DNA from 4 places in the Rhizobium sp. BK008 genome. Region 1 is predicted to be linked to each of the others. Evidence: predicted binding sites of a transcription regulator. Region 1 holds the regulator's gene; each other region holds the start of a gene.
The links. The regulator PhoB, encoded in region 1, activates phosphate uptake and scavenging genes when phosphate is short. The targets are predictions, from matches to a motif close to TGTCATNNANCTGTCAT.
Positions count from the first base shown of each region.

Region 2: the regulator PhoB is predicted to act here: its motif matches at 2,088-2,104, upstream of ppk2 (polyphosphate kinase 2).
Region 3: the regulator PhoB is predicted to act here: its motif matches at 1,434-1,450, upstream of FHT69_RS30940 (DUF1045 domain-containing protein).
Region 4: the regulator PhoB is predicted to act here: its motif matches at 3,277-3,293, upstream of FHT69_RS21720 (DUF2794 domain-containing protein).

Region 1 is NZ_JACIFK010000007.1:305,791-310,315, forward strand. It holds gene pstB (phosphate ABC transporter ATP-binding protein PstB) at 1-679, shown strand, start outside; gene phoU (phosphate signaling complex protein PhoU) at 724-1,437, shown strand; gene phoB (phosphate regulon transcriptional regulator PhoB) at 1,585-2,268, shown strand; gene FHT69_RS25645 (GcrA family cell cycle regulator) at 2,529-3,062, opposite strand; gene FHT69_RS25650 (aspartate aminotransferase family protein) at 3,486-4,525, shown strand, end outside.
Region 2 is NZ_JACIFK010000003.1:425,739-430,263, forward strand. It holds gene FHT69_RS16700 (ABC transporter ATP-binding protein) at 1-246, shown strand, start outside; gene FHT69_RS16705 (GMC oxidoreductase) at 331-1,983, shown strand; gene ppk2 (polyphosphate kinase 2) at 2,126-3,040, shown strand; gene FHT69_RS16715 (aldo/keto reductase family oxidoreductase) at 3,136-4,011, opposite strand; gene FHT69_RS16720 (LysR family transcriptional regulator) at 4,108-4,525, shown strand, end outside.
Region 3 is NZ_JACIFK010000011.1:105,332-109,856, forward strand. It holds gene FHT69_RS30935 (alpha-D-ribose 1-methylphosphonate 5-triphosphate diphosphatase) at 1-633, opposite strand, end outside; gene FHT69_RS30940 (DUF1045 domain-containing protein) at 647-1,342, opposite strand; gene phnE (phosphonate ABC transporter, permease protein PhnE) at 1,484-2,827, opposite strand; gene phnE (phosphonate ABC transporter, permease protein PhnE) at 2,835-3,794, opposite strand; gene phnD (phosphonate ABC transporter substrate-binding protein) at 3,854-4,525, opposite strand, start outside.
Region 4 is NZ_JACIFK010000005.1:293,189-297,713, reverse strand. It holds gene FHT69_RS21735 (ABC transporter permease) at 1-1,270, shown strand, start outside; gene FHT69_RS21730 (Bax inhibitor-1/YccA family protein) at 1,451-2,179, shown strand; gene FHT69_RS21725 (GNAT family N-acetyltransferase) at 2,289-2,846, shown strand; gene FHT69_RS21720 (DUF2794 domain-containing protein) at 2,853-3,254, opposite strand; gene FHT69_RS21715 (DUF1223 domain-containing protein) at 3,638-4,378, opposite strand.

The DNA of each region.
Region 1 (4,525 bases):
CCGCGAAAACACCGTAACCGCCCTGATCGGCCCGTCCGGCTGCGGCAAGTCGACCTTCCTGCGGAGCCTCAACCGCATGAACGACACGATCGACGGCTGCCGCGTCACCGGCAAGATCACGCTCGACACCGACGATATCTATGATCCGGATATCGACGTCGTCGAACTTCGCGCCCGCGTCGGCATGGTCTTCCAGAAGCCGAACCCGTTCCCGAAGACGATCTACGAAAACGTCTCCTACGGCCCGCGCATCCATGGCCTGGCCAAGTCGAAGGCCGATCTCGATCAGATCGTCGAGACCAGCCTGCAGCGCGCCGGCCTCTGGAACGAGGTCAAGGACCGCGTGCATGAATCCGGCACCGGCCTGTCCGGCGGTCAGCAGCAGCGCCTCTGCATTGCGCGTGCCGTCGCCGTCAGCCCTGAGGTCATCCTGATGGACGAGCCCTGCTCGGCGCTCGACCCGATCGCCACCGCCAAGGTCGAGGAACTGATCCACGAACTGCGCGAGAACTACACGATCGTCATCGTCACCCACTCCATGCAGCAGGCCGCGCGCGTCTCGCAGCGCACCGCCATGTTCCACCTCGGCAATCTCGTCGAGGAGAACGACACCGACAAGATGTTCACCAATCCGGACGATCCGCGCACCCAGGATTACATCATGGGTCGCTTCGGCTGATCCTGCCGTCACCAAGCCTTTCCGTTATTCGAGGATAAAGCCCCATGGCATCGACACATATTTATTCTGCCTATGATGATGATCTGAAGTTCCTGTCCAGGCGGATTTCCGAAATGGGCGGCCTGGCCGAGCAGATGGTCGCCGAAGCCGTGCGGGCGCTGGTCAACGGCGATACCGCGCTGGCGCAGAAGGTCATCTCCGACGATGTGATCCTCGATCACGCCGAACGCGAAATCGGCGACAAGGCGATCGTCACCATCGCCCGCCGCCAGCCGATGGCCGCGGACCTGCGCGAAATCATGGGTTCGATCCGCATCGCCGCCGATCTCGAACGCGTCGGCGACCTCGGCAAGAACACCGCCAAGCGCGTCATCGCCGTCCAAAGCACCGGCGTTCCCCGCAAGCTCGCCCGCGGTCTCGAGCATCTCTCCGAGCTGGCGCTCGTCCAGCTCAAGGAAGTGCTCGACGTCTACACCAATCGCTCCGCCGACAAGGCGAACGCGATCCGCGAACGCGACAACGAGATCGACGCGATGTACACCTCGCTGTTTCGCGAACTCCTGACCTACATGATGGAAGATCCGCGCAACATCACCAGCTGCACGCATCTTCTCTTCTGCGCCAAGAACATCGAGCGCATCGGCGACCACGCCACCAACATCGCCGAGACGATCTTCTACATGGCGACAGGTGCGCAGCCGGAAGGCGATCGTCCGAAAGACGACAGCGCCAACACCGTCGGCGCGGTAACCGAATAACCGCCCGGGCCGGACGGCCGGGCTAGAAGCTTGCGTGCGCGCCCATCCGGGGCGCGCAAAGAGGTCGCAGCCAATTCTGAATTTGCGCAGGATGCATTGCTTGAACCATCCCCGGTTCAGGGATCATGCGCGAGGAGACCGACACGCATGATCCCGAGAGTTGCAGTTGTTGAAGACGAGGAAGCCCTGAGCGTGCTTCTTCGCTACAATCTCGAAGCGGAAGGCTTCGAGGTCGATACCATCCTTCGTGGCGACGAAGCCGAAATGCGGCTTCAGGAGCGCACGCCCGATCTGCTCATCCTCGATTGGATGCTGCCTGGCGTCTCCGGCATCGAACTCTGCCGGCGCCTGCGCATGCGGCCGGAAACCGAGCGCCTGCCGATCATCATGCTGACGGCGCGCGGCGAAGAGAGCGAACGCGTCCGCGGGCTTTCGACGGGTGCCGACGATTATGTCGTCAAGCCCTTCTCGACCCCCGAACTCGTCGCCCGCGTCAAGGCGATGCTGCGCCGCGCCCGTCCCGAGGTGCTGTCGACGGTGCTGAAATGCGGCGATATCGAACTCGACCGCGAAACCCACCGGGTCCATCGCAAGACCCGCGAAGTCCGCCTCGGCCCCACCGAATTCCGCCTGCTGGAATTCCTGATGTCGTCGCCGGGCCGGGTCTTCTCTCGCTCGCAGCTTCTCGACGGTGTCTGGGGCCACGATATCTATGTCGACGAACGCACCGTCGACGTCCATGTCGGCCGCCTGCGCAAGGCGCTGAATTTCTCCAACATGCAGGACGTCATCCGCACCGTCCGCGGCGCCGGTTATTCGATGGAAGCCTGAGGGCCTCCATTCTGATTGCTGACAACGTCGCTCGAGCTAGCGTCTGCCCCTCACCCTAACCCTCTCCCCGTAAAACGGGGCGAGGGGACGTGCCCTGCGACAGGTTAGCGGGGAACGGAGAGGTCGCGGCATATCCCCTTCGCCCCGCAAGCGGGGAGAAGGTGCCGGCAGGCGGATGAGGGGCAGCCATCCGCGCGAACCAATAACCACAAAAAAACGGGCCAGTCGGCCCGTTTCTCATGTGCGGCGATGTTACCCGCTCAGCTGGCCCGCGCTGCTGCCCGGCGGCGTTCGTTGACCGGCTGGTAGGCAAGCTTCTGGTGATAGCTGCAATAGGGCGAATTGTCGGGGGATTCGCAGCCGCAGAAGTGGAAGTCGTCCTTCAGCGGATCGCCGACCGGCCACTTGCAAGTGCGTTCGGTCAGTTCCGTCAGGCCGAGGCGTCGGGAAATCGGAACGACCACGTTGCCTCTCGGCACGTATTCCATTTCCTCGATCGTTTCGATCTCGATCTCTTCCTTCAGCATCGTCGCGCCCTGCTGGCGGGTAACGGTGCGAGTGGCGACCCGTGAGGCGTAGTTCGGCGCGCGCGGCGCAGAAGTATTGCGTTTCGGCGTTCGGGCGGCATTGGCGGTACCGCCGGCCTTGGCACGGCCGGGGAGGCTCAGCCGATGCACCTTGCCGATGACCGCGTTTCTGCTGACGCCACCAAGTTGTGCCGCGATCTGGCTGGCGCTCAGTCCTTCGGCCCAGAGCTTCTTGAGTTTCTCGACCCGCTCGTCTGTCCAGTTCATGCCCTGTCTCCACCTTTTGCGTTGGTGATGGCAGAATCCCTCACCGTTGTCCCGGAAGGCTCCGAAACAAGAAACGCTTGATCAATTTTGGTGACTAGTTCCGCCGCATGCAGTCTAGTAATTGAACTTTAACCTAGTGTGAGGCTGACTCCGTGACAAGAGTCGCATGAATCCGGATGAATCGAATTTCAAGTTTTCCCCAACTTGCTGCCCCGGCGTGGCATTTCTGCAATAATGCCTGTTGAGGACGGATAATGCTGCTGTACAAGCTTGCTGCATGCGCTAAGGGCGCAGTTTTGTTGACATTGCAGCGCGAAAAGGAAATAGTGCCAGTCGCCGCCGCAAGGCGGCATTTTTGATTTTTCGGGCCTGGTTTTCTTAGCCGGAGTCCGGAGCTTGATAACATCGATGGGAGATCGCGCTATGGCTGAAGCCGCGCCGCTTTATGACACCTATTCTCGTGCCCCGTTGCGGTTCGAGCGAGGCGAGGGCGTGTGGCTGATCACCGAAAGCGGCGAGCGATATCTCGATTTCGGCGCCGGCGTCGCCGTCACTTCGGTCGGCCACAGCAATCCGCATGTGGTCGGCGCGCTGAAGGAGCAGGCCGACAAGGTCTGGCATCTCTCCAACATCTATGAGATCCCCGGCCAGGAGCGCCTGGCCAAACGGCTGACCGACGCCACCTTTGCCGACAAGGTGTTCTTCACCAATTCGGGCGCCGAGGCGCTCGAATGCGCGATCAAGACGGCGCGCCGTTATCAGTATTCCAAGGGTCATCCCGAGCGCTTCCATATCATCACCTTCGAGGGCGCCTTTCACGGCCGGACGCTGGCGACGATCGCCGCCGGCGGCCAGGAGAAATATCTTGAGGGCTTCGGCCCCAAGGCGCCCGGTTTCGATCAGGTGGCTTTCGGCGACATCGAAGCGGTGCGCGCCGCGATCACCGATGCCACGGCCGGAATTCTCATCGAGCCGGTGCAGGGCGAGGGCGGCGTGCGTCCGGCCACCCCCGAATTCATGAAGGCGCTTCGCCAGATCTGCGACGAAAATGGCCTGCTGCTGATCCTCGACGAGGTCCAGACCGGGGTCGGGCGCACCGGCAGGCTCTTCGCCCATGAATGGTCGGGCGTCACCCCCGACATCATGGCGGTCGCCAAGGGCATCGGCGGCGGTTTCCCCCTCGGCGCCTGCCTTGCCACGGCAGAGGCTGCCTCCGGCATGAAGGCCGGCACGCACGGCTCGACCTATGGCGGCAATCCGCTCGCCATGGCCGTCGGCAGCGCCGTGCTCGACATCATTCTCGCCGATGGCTTCCTCCAGCAGGTGCGCGACGTCGCGCTTGTCTTCCGCCAGGGCCTGGCCTCGCTGAAGGACCGTTATCCCGATGTGATCGAGGATATCCGAGGCGAGGGGCTGTTGCTCGGCGTCAAGGCCGCCATTCCCTCAGCCGAACTGCTGCAGGC
Region 2 (4,525 bases), on a different contig from region 1:
ACACTCGGCTTTCGCCCGGAACACCTTGTGCTCGATGGGTTCACCAGTGGCCTGCCCACCATTCCCGGCCGCGTTTCTGTGGTCGAGCCGATGGGCCCGGATGCTGTTGTCTGGTTCGACTGGGCAGACCAAAGCCTCTCGCTCCGGCTGATGGGCGACGTGACCCTTGAGCCCGGTGATGCTCTGGCTCCCGGGCTCGATATCGCCAAGGCGTCCCTCTTCGGCGCCGATGGATCGCGGCTGTGATGTGCCGTCCCTTTGTTTTCCCGCAATTCCGGGCGCGTTTCGCGCCGTTTTGAGGATTGCCTCCAGGACAGGATTTGAAAAGACATGGCTGAGATCGTCTATGATGCGCTGGTGATCGGCTCCGGCGCCGCGGGTTCATTTGCGGTCAAAGAACTGACGGCCCAAGGACTGTCGGTGCTGCTGCTCGAGGCCGGTCCCGCCGTCGGGCCGAAGGATTTCGATCCCGCCCGCAAGAAGGCGCCGGCAAGCAGCATCAATATCTGGGAGCGCGCGCGCGCCACTCTCAAGGGCCAGCCGATCCAGGCGCGTGCGGCGTTTTTCACCGAGCGTTTCAGCCATTTCTTCGTCAACGACCGCAAGAACCCCTATACGACGCCGAAGGGCGCGCCCTTCCTGTGGATCCGCGGCCGCCAGGGCGGCGGGCGCCTCCACAGTTTCGGCCGGGTGCTGCTGCGCTGGACCGACGACGATTTCAAGCTCCGCTCGCGCACGGGAAAGGGCATCGACTGGCCGGTCTCCTATGAAGAGCTGACGCCTTTCTACGACGAGGTTGAGGGCTATCTCGGGCTCTACGGCAACAAGGACAATGTGGCGACACTGCCGGACGGCGTCTATGCGAAGCCGGCCAGCCTGACGCCGGCCGAACAGACCTTTAAGCAGGCGGTGGAAAGCCGCTGGCCGGAGCGGAACGTCGTCTCCTGGCGTTATATCGCGCCCGATGCCGACCGCATGCCGCGACCGCTGCGCGAAGCAAAGGCGACCGGCCAGCTGAGCGTCCGCTACGACGCCGTCGTTCGTCGCATCACCACGGATGAGAAGACGGGCCGCGCCACCGGCGCGGAGTTCATCGATCGCAATACGGGCGAAGTATCGACCGCGCGGGCTGCGATGGTTGTGCTTTCGGCCTCGCCGATAGAGAGCGTGCGATTGCTGTTGAATTCGGCTTCGGCGAAACATCCGGGCGGGCTTGGCAACGGTTCGGGCGCCCTCGGCCGCTATTTCATGGATCAGCTTCCGTGTCTCGCGTTCGGCTCCTTTTCGAAGGCCAAGGGTTGGGCGACGGACGAGTCCGCGCCGACCGACCCGTTCTACAATCCGTCGGGCGGGATCTTCATTCCCCGCTTCGGCGAGGGCGACGCCGCCCGCGGCGATTTCGACTACCAGGGAAGCGTCGGCCGGGCGCCGGTCTCCGCGGACGCAGATGCGCGTCTCGCCTTCTTTGGTTTCGGCCGAATGCTGCCCTATGCCGACAATCGCATCACGCTCGACGCCAAGCGCAGGGATGCCTGGAACATTCCCGTGCCGCATATCCGCTGCGTCATGCAGGAGGAGGAGCAGGCGCTGCTCAAAAGGCAGGAAGAAACGCTGATTGCCATGATCAAGGAGGTCGGCGGCGACCTCGAATTCATTGGTTCGCCCACCGGCCTCAAGGAGATGGGCAAAGGCGCCTTTCCCGAAGCCGATGCCTTCAGCCGTTTCATGTTCCGCACATGGTTCCGCAAGACCATGTGCATGGGCGCGGCCATTCATGAGACGGGCGCCGCGCGCATGGGCGAAACCCCGGAGGCTTCGGTGCTCAATCCCTACAACCAGGTGTGGGATGCGCCGAACCTGATCGTCACCGATGCCAGCGCCTTTCCCGGCAGCGGCATCGCCGGCACGACGCTCACCGTCATGGCCCTGACGATCCGCGCCTGCCGGAACCTTGTCGACCAGTACCGAGCAGGGCAGCTGTAGACGCACTGATCCCACTCGGCACCTGTTTCTATCGAGTGCGTGGAACGAGAGAGGCAAGTAGCCGTTTTGGTCTTCGCGAAGTGGTCGTCACACAAACTTCGCACTGACATGCTCCTGTCAAAAGAAGCAAAAGGAAAAGGCCATGTCGCAATCACATCAGGACCAGCTCAACCGGATCAAGGCCGAAATCGCCGACAGCTTCGATGAGGAGCTGGAAATGCAGATGGAGGAAGACCGGCTGGACGATCTGGTCGCCAAAGGAATGTCGGAACCGGCGGAGCAGACGCTCGAGCGAAAGATCTACTTCCGGGAGCTTTTCCGGCTTCAGCATGAACTGGTGCGGCTGCAGGACTGGGTTCAGCATAAGAAGCTGAAAGTGGTGGTACTGTTTGAAGGTCGGGATTCGGCCGGCAAGGGAGGCGCGATCAAGCGCGTGACCCAGCGGCTTAATCCTCGCGTATGCCGGACGGTCGCGCTGCCCGCCCCGACCGAGCGGGAGCGGCATCAATGGTATTTCCAGCGTTATGTCCCGCATCTTCCGACAGCCGGTGAAATGGTGCTCTTCGACCGAAGCTGGTACAATCGCGCCGGTGTCGAGCGCGTCATGGGGTTCTGCACCCCTGATGAACTCGAGGAATTCTTCCGCTCGGTGCCTGAATTCGAGCGGATGCTGGTCCGTTCCGGGATCGTGCTGATCAAGTACTGGTTTTCGATCACCGACGAAGAGCAGGAATTCCGCTTCAAGATGCGCATCCACGATCCGCTGAAGCAGTGGAAGCTCTCGCCGATGGATATGGAGAGCCGTGTCCATTGGGAGGAATATACCAAGGCCAAGGAAGAGATGCTGGCGCGCACGCACACCAAGGATGCACCCTGGTGGGTGGTGCAGGCCGTGGATAAGAAACGGGCGCGGTTGAACTGCATCGCCCATCTTCTCGAGCAGATCCCTTACGAGGATGTTCCGAAACCGGAGATCCAGTTGCCGGACCGCATCCGTCACGCCGATTACAATAGGGCGCCGGTTCCGGCTGAAATGCTCGTGCCGGAGCGCTATTGAAGTGGGGCCGCAATCGGCGGCCCAGAATTGTGCCGCTACGCCATGCAATAGCGTGGCGTAGCGATCGGGGATCAGCTGCGATCTTGCGATAACCGTCAGGCGGCGATATCAGCCATGCGGTTCAATTCCCAGACGGCGTCATCCGGCAGTGCGAGGCTGGCGGTGGCGAGGTTCTCCCTGAGATGGCCGACGGACGAGGTGCCCGGGATCAGCAGGATGTTTTCCGCGCGACGCAGCAGCCAGGCGAGCGCCACCTGCATGGGCGTGGCATCAAGGCGGGCGGCGACATCGGACAGGGTGGACGACTGCAGCGGGGTGAACCCGCCGAGCGGGAAGAACGGCACGTAGGCGGTGCCTTCGCGGGCGAGATCGTCGATCAGCTCGTCGTCGGCCCGATACGCCAGATTGTATTGGTTCTGCACGCAGACGATCTGGGTGATCCGGCGGCCCTCGGCGATCTGCCTCGATGTGGCGTTGCTCAGCCCGACGTGACGAACCAGACCTTGCCGCTGCAGGTCGGCGAGGACCGTCAGCGGTGCTTCGATCGACCCTTCGGCTGGGCCGTGCACGTCGAACATGATCCTGAGATTGACGACATCAAGCACATCGAGGCCGAGATTGCGGAGATTGTCGTGGACTGCCTGCGTCAGTTCCTCCCGCGAGAACGCCGGAATCCATGATCCGTCCGTGCCGCGGCGGGCGCCGATCTTGGTGACGATGACGAGATCGTCGCGATAGGGATGGAGCGCTTCACGGATGATCTGGTTGGTGACGTGCGGGCCATAGAAGTCGCTGGTGTCGATGTGATTGACGCCGCTTTCCACCGCCTCGCGCAGCACGGCCAGGGCCGCGCCATGATTCCTGGGCGGGCCGAACACGCCGGGGCCGGCAAGCTGCATGGCGCCGTAGCCGAGCCGCTTCACGCTGCGACCGCCGAGATTGAAACTGCCGGCCTGATCGATAATGGACATGGTCTCACTCCTTTCAAGAGATGACACCAAGATAGGCGCTGTCGACGCGTGGGATAATCAGGTACAAACCGCACGGGTTGTGCGGAGTGGCGAACAATGAAAGTCGACCTGGGTGATCTGAATGCGTTCGTTGCCGTGGCGCGGGCCGGCGGTTTTCGCGAGGGCGCGCGCGCCAGCGGCGGCAGCGCCTCCTTCCTCAGCGAAGCGGTGCGACGCCTGGAGGCCGAGCTCGGTGTTCGGCTGCTCAACCGCACGACGCGCAGCGTCGTCCCCACCGAAGCGGGCAAGGGTCTATTGGATCGGCTGGGCCCTGCCTTGAGCGAGGTGGAGTCTGCCCTCGACGTGGTCAACGGATTTCGGGACAGGCCGGCTGGTGCGTTGCGCCTCAACGTGCCGGTCAGCGCGGCGCGGCTGGTGCTGCCGGCCATCATTCCACCGTTCCTCGCCGCCTATCCCGACATTCGGCTGGAAGTCGTTGCAGAGGAGAGCTTCGTCGACGTGCTGGCTGCCGGCT
Region 3 (4,525 bases), on a different contig from region 1:
CGTCGAATTGCGGGCCGATTCCGCCTGGCGCTTGGCGACGAAACGGGCGAAGGCCTCGTCGCTCAGGCCGCGCTTCTTCTGGTAGTAGAAGATATATTGGTCCATCGTCTGGAACTGACGCTGGCCGGGCGCATGATCCATCAGCGAAACGAGCCGCACATGCCGGTCGTTTTCGAAATCGGCGAAATGTTCGAGCACATTGTCGGCCGAGACCTCGCAGCGCAGGTGGAGCAGGTGCTCGGCGCGCAGCCTGCCCTCCTTCTCCGCCGACTGGATGGCATCGGCCATCTCACGCATCTCGCCATGTTCGAAGCCGCCGTCCTCATCCGCACCCATGCGCAGGCAGTCGAACACCGTGGTGATGCCCGAGGTGACGATCTGGGCGTCGTGCGCCTGGACTGCGGCGGTCTTGTTCCAGCGTATGCCGGGACGCGGCTGATAATGGCCTTCGAGATGATCGGTGTGCAGCTCGACGAGGCCGGGAATGACGTAGTCGCCTTCGAAATCTTCGCCGGCTACCGAGCTGCCCTCGGAGATATCGGCGATCTTGCCGTCGCGAATGAGGATCGATCCTGAGAGGATGTCATCCTCGAGAACGATGCGGGCATTGGAAAACACGGTCTCTTTGCTCATCTCGTCAGGTCTTTCAGCGTTTGGCGCCGGCAAGCGGCAGCCAGGAATGAACTTTGAACGGGGCACCGCGCGTCTCCTCGGTGAAGACGGCAAGGCCGGAAATTGGAAGCGGACGGCCGGTGAAATCGGCAAAACGCTCGGTCAGAATCGCTTTCATAACCGCGGCGCGCGCTTCGGGCACCTGGCCGGTCAGCGTCATGTGAAAGCCGAAATCCTCCATGACGTAGGGATAACCCCAGCGCTGCAGATGGGCGCGCTGGCTGTCGCTGAGCTTATCCGGGTTGCGCCGCGCCATATCGGCCTCGGAAAGCGCGGCACGGAACGGTTCGAACGACCTTACCACCTTCGCGGCGAAATCCTGAAGAGGTTGATGAAGAGAACCGGGAACGAGGGCAAAAAAACGGCCGAGCTGGCCGAGCACGAGTTCCGGAATCTCGAAGGCTGGCGTGCGCTGGGCAAAATCCTCGGCAACCCCCAGGAGATCCTTCTCGGTGACGGAGGCAGCGAGCGAAAACGGCGCCTTGATCGTGGCGTGAAAGCCGTAGCGGCGCGGGTCGGTGGTCAGCTCGAACTGCTCTGCCGCACCCAGTCGCTCATGGTCCGGTGCCGGATAGGTCTCGCCCGTGAAAGCGTCGCGGCCGAGCCAGAGCGAGGCCGCGCCGGTCAGGGGATGATCCTTCGGCGGCGAGAAATAGAGAGCGTAGCGCAAGGCTTTTATCCTGGGGATCTTCGAAACGGGGGAGCGCAATGTGCAGTGATTTGGCGGCGAACCGCAAGCAGGCTCCGGCTAAAAGATTTCCGTGACAGAATGATGATGGCGGCAGCGCCGCCGCCGCCTTTGATGGGTGGATCAGTGGGTTTTTGTGCCCATCAGCCGGTGGCGCAGCGCGTTCGAGGCCGTGTCGAAAAGGAAGACGACGATCAGGATCAGGATGACCATATAGGCGACATTTTCCCAGTTGGCGTTGGTGCGCATGGCCTCCCAGAGTTTGAGGCCGATGCCGCCGGCGCCGACAGCGCCGATGATGGTCGCGCCGCGCACGTTTGATTCCCACTGGTAGAGCGTCTGGCTGACGATGACCGGAACGATCTGCGGCATAATGCCGTAACGATGAACGAGCACCGTCTGAGCGCCGGTCGATTTGATGCCCTCCCGCGGCTTGTTGTCGATATTCTCCAATCCTTCGGAATAGAGCTTGCCGAGCGTGCCGGTCTCGGTGAGGAAGATCGCGCCGCTGCCGGCAAGCGGGCCGGGGCCGAAAGCGCGCGTCAGGAACAACGCCCAGATCAGCATGTCGACCGAGCGCAGGAAATCGAAGAAGCGTTTCAGGATCTGGTTCAGCAGCCGGTTCGGCGTGATGTTGCGCGCTGCCATGAAGGCGAGCGGAAAGGCGGTAAGCGAGCCGAGCAGCGTTCCGAGGAACGCCATGACGATCGTCTGGAAAAGCTTCGTCCAGACGTCGCCGTGCTGCCATTCGCTGTTGTTCCAGATATCGTCGAAGGCGAGCGACAGGTTGGACTGGTCGGGCTTGATGCGCGGACCGGAGACGATGAGGCTGACGACTTCGCCGACCGGCTTGTCGAAGAAGGAGGATTGCGTGTCGAAGATGAAATTCGCCCAGCCGATGAAACGCTTGCGGATCTTCACCCGGTCGACGGATATGCTGACATTGCCGGCAAAGCCGAGATCGGCCAGCACGTTGTCGTCATAGACCGTCATCCAGCCGGGCACCGGTCCGACGACTTTCGGCGCACCGCTGGAAAGCTCAATCGGGACGCTGACGCCATGCGCGGTGACGATCGTCTCGCTCTTCGAGACAGTGACGCTGCGGCTGGTGCCGCTGATCGAAACGCTGATGCTGCCGTCGGGATTGTTGACCAGCCAATCCGGATGCGGATTGTCGCCGAGCGGCGAGAAACGCGGATAACGCACCTCGATCGAGCCGTCGTCCTGAATGCGGAGTTCCGGCTGGACGTCGTAGCTCACCCATTGGCTGAGATAGATGCCGACGCGCTCCCAATGCGCTTCGGCAAAGAGCTTGGACAGGTCGAAGAACCAGGCGGCGTAGAGGCCGTAGAGCAGCGTCGCCATAAGGATCATCAGCCCACCGAAACGCTGGCGGAACGAGCGATGGAAATATTCCGGATAGCGCGTCTCTATCTCGTGCATGCGGTTTGCGTCGATCACCGTCATGGCGGCCTCAATGTTGCAGGAGGAAGGCGTGCTCGCCGACAAGGCGGCGGCGCAGCCAGGCGGAGAACTGGTCGACGGCGACGATCGTCACGAACAGCAGGAGGACGAGCGCCATCGTCTTGGCGCCGAATCCCCGCGAGATCGAAAGCTTCAGCTCCTCGCCGATGCCGCCGCCGCCGACGGCGCCGATGATGGTCGAGGCGCGCACGTTGATCTCGAGGCGTAAGAGCGCGTAGGAGGTGAAATTCGGCAGCACCTGCGGCAGGGCGGCGAAGCGTACGCGCTCCCACCAGTTGGCGCCGACGGCTTTCATGCCCTCATCGGGCTTCATGTCGATATTCTCGGCCACTTCGTAGAAAAGTTTGCCGAGTGCGCCGACCGTGTGCAGGCTGATGGCAATGATGGCGGCGACCGGTCCGATCGACAGGATCGCCGAAAACAGCCCGGCAATGACGATCTCGGGGAAGGCGCGCAGGAACTCCATCAGCCGCTTGGAGAAGATGCGCAGCGGCCATGAATTCGTCAGGTTGCGGGCAGCAAAGAAGCTCAAGGGAACGGCGAAGACGAAACCGATGATCGTCGAGATCAGCGCCACGTTGATGGTGACGATCATCAGTTCGAAATATTCGGGAATGTAGAAGGCGCCCCAGACGTAGACGCGGCCCTTGTCGAAATTGAATTCCTCGCCGCCCTTGTCGTTGACGCTCGCAATGTCGAACAATGCCCGCCAGACATCATGCCAATCCTTGGGGATGAGCCAGCTCAGGAAGTCGAAGAGATGCGGCAGGCGGTCGAAGAAATGGCCGGCGTTGCTCTCGTCAGCGAAACGGACGGAGCTGACGAAAGCCGCAATCAGAATGACCAGGCCGAGGATGGTGTAGAAGCGCCGTTTGGCGACCATGCGGTCCCAGGCGGTGCCGATGTCCTTGGTGCTCTGCATCTGCGGCTGTGTGTCGGCAATGGTCATCAAGGCCTCGTCCGGTTACAAGGGCGGCCGTTCCCGGCCGCCCGCATTCAAGGATCCGATCAGCCGCCGATGGCAGCTTTGCGGACTTCAACGACAGCGTTGTAGAAGTCGTGCTTGACGGGCGAGTAGCCCTGGTAGTCGCCGCCTTCGACGGCGGTAAAGCACTTGTGATCCTTGGCCGGCAGAGCCGTGAAGAAGGCTGCAAGCTTCGTCTGCCACTCCTGACCGAGAGCGTTGCGAACGACGAGCGGGCCGTTCGGGATCAGCGGCGAACGCCAGACTTCGACCAGCTTGTTCGGATCGACGGCGCCCTTGTCGACTTCCTTGCGGAAGGTGCCGGAGGTGTAGCCGTCCTTGAAATCGCCGATGCCCGACGAGTCGTCGACGGCGATGTCGACCTTGCCGTCATAGGCAGCAAGCAGGTTGTTCTCATGGCCGCCGTTGAACTGGGTCGAGGCGAAGAACTTGTCGTTCGGCATGCCGGTGTCCTTCGGGATCTGCGTCAGCGGAACGAGGTAGCCCGAGGTGGAATCCGGATCGGCATAGCCGAGCTTCTTGCCCTTGGCGTCCTTGATGGACTTGATGCCGGAGGACTTCAGGGCGAGGCCGATCGAGTAGTAGCCCGTCGAGCCGTCCTTCTGCTGCGTCGTCAGGATCGGCGTGACAGCCTTCGGATCCTTGATGTAGACGGCGGCATAGCCGGAGGCGCCGAGTTCGGCGAAGTCGAGCGT
Region 4 (4,525 bases), on a different contig from region 1:
CTATGACCGTTTCATCGCCGTCGTCTTCGTCGGTGCGATCGTCTTCGCCTTCGTCGTCCTGCGCCTCGTCGCAGCAGCGATCGCCTGGCTCGCGCGCCGCAGCCCGCGCGTCAATTCACCGGCCTTGCGGCTGGCGATCGGCAATATCCACCGCCCCGGCGCACTGACGCCCTCGGTCGTGCTGTCGCTTGGCCTCGGACTGGCATTGCTGGTGACGCTGACCCTGATCGACGGCAACCTGCGCCAGCAGCTGACCGGCCGCATGAACGAGGGCGCACCGAACTTTTTCTTCGTCGATATCCAGAGCGCCGAGGTCGGCGCATTCCGCGATCTCGTCCAGGCGCAGGCGCCTCAGGGAAAGCTCGTCGAAGTGCCGATGTTGCGCGGCCGGATCGTCGCCTTCAACGGCGAGGACGTCAGCAAACTGACCGTGCCGGCGGCCGGTCGCTGGGTGCTGAACGGCGATCGCGGCATCACCTATGCCGAGACCCTGCCGGAGAACGCCGCCCTCACCGAAGGCAGCTGGTGGGACAAGGATTACGGCGGCCAGCCGCTCGTTTCCTTCTCCTCGGAAGAGGCGCATGAGCTCGGCCTGAAGATCGGCGATACCGTCACCGTCAACGTGCTCGGCCGCAACATCACGGCGAAGATCGCCAATCTGCGCCGCGTCGAGTGGGAATCGCTGTCGATCAATTTCGTCATGGTCTTCTCGCCGAACACATTTCGCGGCGCTCCGCATGCCTGGCTGGCGACGCTGACCGATCCCTCGTCGACGCCCGCCGAAGATGCGGCAATCCTAAAATCCGTCACCAACACCTATCCGACGATCACCAGCGTGCGGGTCAAGGACGCGATCGATATCGTCAACCAGCTGGTCGCGCAGCTGGCGACCGCGATCCGCGCCGCCGCCTCTGTCGCCCTCATCGCCTCGATCCTCGTCCTTGCCGGGGCGCTTGCTGCCGGAAACCGGGCGCGCACCCACGACGCGGTGGTGCTGAAGACGCTCGGCGCCACGCGCGCCATGCTGATCCGCGCCTTCAGCTACGAATATCTGATCCTTGGGCTTGCGACCGCGATCTTCGCGCTGATCGCCGGCAGCGTCGCCGCCTGGTTCATCGTCGCCCGCATCATGCGTCTGCCGTCGACCTTTCTGCCCGACGTGGCGGGGCTGACGCTTGTGACCGCGCTCGTCCTGACCGTCGGCATCGGCCTGATCGGCACCTGGCGCATCCTTGGGCAAAAGGCGGCCCCCGTTTTGCGCGAGCTTTGACCGGGCAGCGGCACTCAAACCCTTCACCTTACGGCGATTTAACCGGCCGAGCCTTTGCAAGCCTCTTGTTTGCAATGGGCGAAAGCCTCATATTATCCGCAGGCATGCTGGAGCTCCGCAGCGGCGCCCGGGTCGAAAACCCCGACACCGTATTTCCATCGGAGCTTGTAAGAGGAAACTATGGCTGATCTTCGTAACTATCAAAGCCGCGCTCAGACCGGCGAGATGATTGATCAAGGCCTGCGCGCTTATATGCTCAAGGTCTACAACCTGATGGCGCTGGGTCTGGCGATCACCGGTGTGGCCGCATATCTGTCGTTCCAATTCGCCTTCGCCAATGGCGAGCTGACCGCTTTCGGTCAGGCGATCTATGTGAGCCCGCTGAAGTGGGTGGTCATTCTGGCGCCGCTGGCTCTGGTGTTCTTCCTGAGCTTCCGGATTCACACCATGACGGTGGCCGCCGCCCAGACGACCTTTGCGGTCTACGCCGCGCTCGTCGGCCTGTCGCTCTCGTCGATCTTCCTGATCTACACCGGCCAGAGCGTGGTTCAGACCTTCTTCGTCACCGCCGCCTCCTTCGGCGCGCTGTCGCTTTACGGCTACACGACGAAGCGTGACCTGTCGGCGATGGGCTCGTTCCTGATCATGGGTCTGTTCGGCCTGATCATCGCTTCGCTTGTTAACATCTTCCTGGCTTCGTCGGCTGTGCAGTTCGCGATCTCCGTGGTCGGCGTTCTGATCTTCGCAGGCCTCACCGCCTACGATACGCAGCGGATCAAGGAACTGTACCTGGAAGCCGATGACGTTGCCGTGGCCGGCCGCAAGGCGATCATGGGTGCGCTGACGCTCTATCTCGACTTCATCAACCTCTTCATGTTCCTGCTGCAGTTCATGGGCAATCGTAAATAAGCAGGGCAGACTGAGATCGAAAAGGCGGCTTCGGCCGCCTTTTTTGTTGCGCAGGCTTTCGCGGAGTGGTTTTAGGAAACCTTCCTTTTCCCCGATGGATGCCGCCGAAATGTCATTCCGCCTGCGCGATGCCTCCCAAGCCGATATCCCCTCCATTGCCGATATCTATCGCGAATCCGTCCTGAACGGCGTCGCGAGCTACGAGATCGTGCCGCCTTCCGAGGCCGAGATGGCGCGGCGTTTTTCGACGATCGTCAGCCAGCAATATCCCTACATCGCGGCCATCGGCACGGACGGAACCCTGCTCGGCTACGCCTATGCTTCGGCTTTTCGCACGCGTCCGGCCTATCGCTGGATGGTCGAGGACTCGATCTATCTCGCGCCTGAGGCCCGCGGCCGGGGCATCGGCAAGGCGTTGCTTGCCGAGCTGATCGAGCGCTGCACCGGCCTCGGCTTTCGGCAGATGACGGCCGTCATCGGCGGCGCCAGCCCCGCCTCGATCGCGCTTCACAGGAAGGCCGGCTTCGAGGAGGTCGGTCTGATGCGGGGCACCGGCTATAAGCACGGCCGCTGGCTGGATACGATGTTGATGCAGCGTGGCCTCGGCGAGGGGATGACGACCGATCCGGATCCGTCCGCCTATCCCGGCACGCTGTTTACCGGTTGATGCGGCTTATTTGTCGACCAGCTTCAGGGCCTTGTCGAACACCTTCAGCACCTGGTTCAGCTCGTGACCGCGCTTCAGGATCGTGCCGTGGACGTTGATGACGGAATAGGCGCCCTGCTTGGCGGCGAGCTTCGGGTTTTTCTCGATGCGGAAGAGCGGCATTTCGCCGGAACGCTTGAAGACGGAAAAGACCGCCCTGTCCTTCAGGTGATCAATGGCGTAGTCGCGCCATTCACCGTCACCGACCATGCGGCCGTAGATCCAGAGGATCGCGTCCAGTTCGCGCCGGTGGAAGGTCACCGGAAGCGGGTCCTTGCTTTGCTTGTATTCCCTGAGATCGACGACGACTGAGGAACTATTGTCGACGGAGCGGCTTTCGCCGTGTCGCAAATCCGGCTGATCTGTCATCAGTCTCCCAAGGCCTCCGCATGTGACAGGAGAGTGACAGTTTGCCCGAGCCGCCGCAAATTGCAAGAGCGCCAGCCGTCACATTCGGCCGCACCACAGCGCCGCGCGTCTCTCGCGCAAAGACGCTGCAGCACTTTGAATCTGCGCATCATGCCTTCTAAAAGTTGGGTCCGAATTCGGAAAGCATGATGTCCTGGATAGGCTCACGCTTTCTCCGCAGCGCCGCATTTCAGTCAAAACAGCGCCTCATTTGCAGGAGATTTATGAATTCCAGTTTGGCGCCAGCGCGCCAAAGGGCCCGGCGGAGCGTATCGACCTTAACCCCAGCCCCGAATACGCTCGGCCGGGCCGCCCCAGCACTTCATCTACTACCGGATGAAATCTCAGATATTTTTGCCAGCCATGACAACGGTCGCGCCGAGGATCGCAGCCGGATCGCCGTCTGCGGTCGCCGATTGCAGCAGGATCGCGCAGCCCTCGAGCTGCGGCCGCTGCAACACGCTGGCCGGCAGCGTCAGACTGGTTGCCTTGCCGTCCCACATGCCGATGGTTTCGACATTGGTGACGCTGTGCAGGTAGGAAAGCTTCCGGCCGCTGTTCTCGCCCTTTTCGACGTCGATGGTCTTTTCCTTGTCGAAATAGACCATCACGACATTGGCCTTGCCCTGTCCCGCACCGATCTTGATCTCCAGCTCGTCGCCGCGCATCGCGGCGTTGATCGGAACGGTCAGCCCGTTGCCTTCGCTGCTGTAGGTGTCGATCTTGCTGTTGATGCCGTTGAGATCGGCGCCGGCCAGATGGCCGCGTCCGTTGACGATCGCCTGCGGCGTGTAGACGTTGCTGCGGCCCATCGTTCTGGCATAGCCATATTGCCGTTCGGTGTTTTCCTTGGAGCTCAGCGTATCGGCCCAGCCGAGATAATTCCAGTAATCGACATGATAGGCGAGCGCGATGACATCGCCCTGATTCACCAGCGTGCGGAAAGCCGCATCAGCCGGAGGACAGGAGGAGCAGCCCTGCGCCGTGAAGAGTTCAACGACACCTTTCGGCGTGCCGTCTTCGGCCTGCAGCGGGCCTGACAGAACAACGCCAGCGATCAGCGGAATCAAAAAACGGGGGGACATTCACCTGCACCTCTTTTTCAGCGCCGACAGCGTGTTGGAACCGCAGGCCCTGACATATGAACGTACGAATAATCCTTCCGGGTCCAAACGAAAAGTCACGAACGGGTGAGACGGAGCTCCACCGGAACTTGCGGAAAACAAATCATC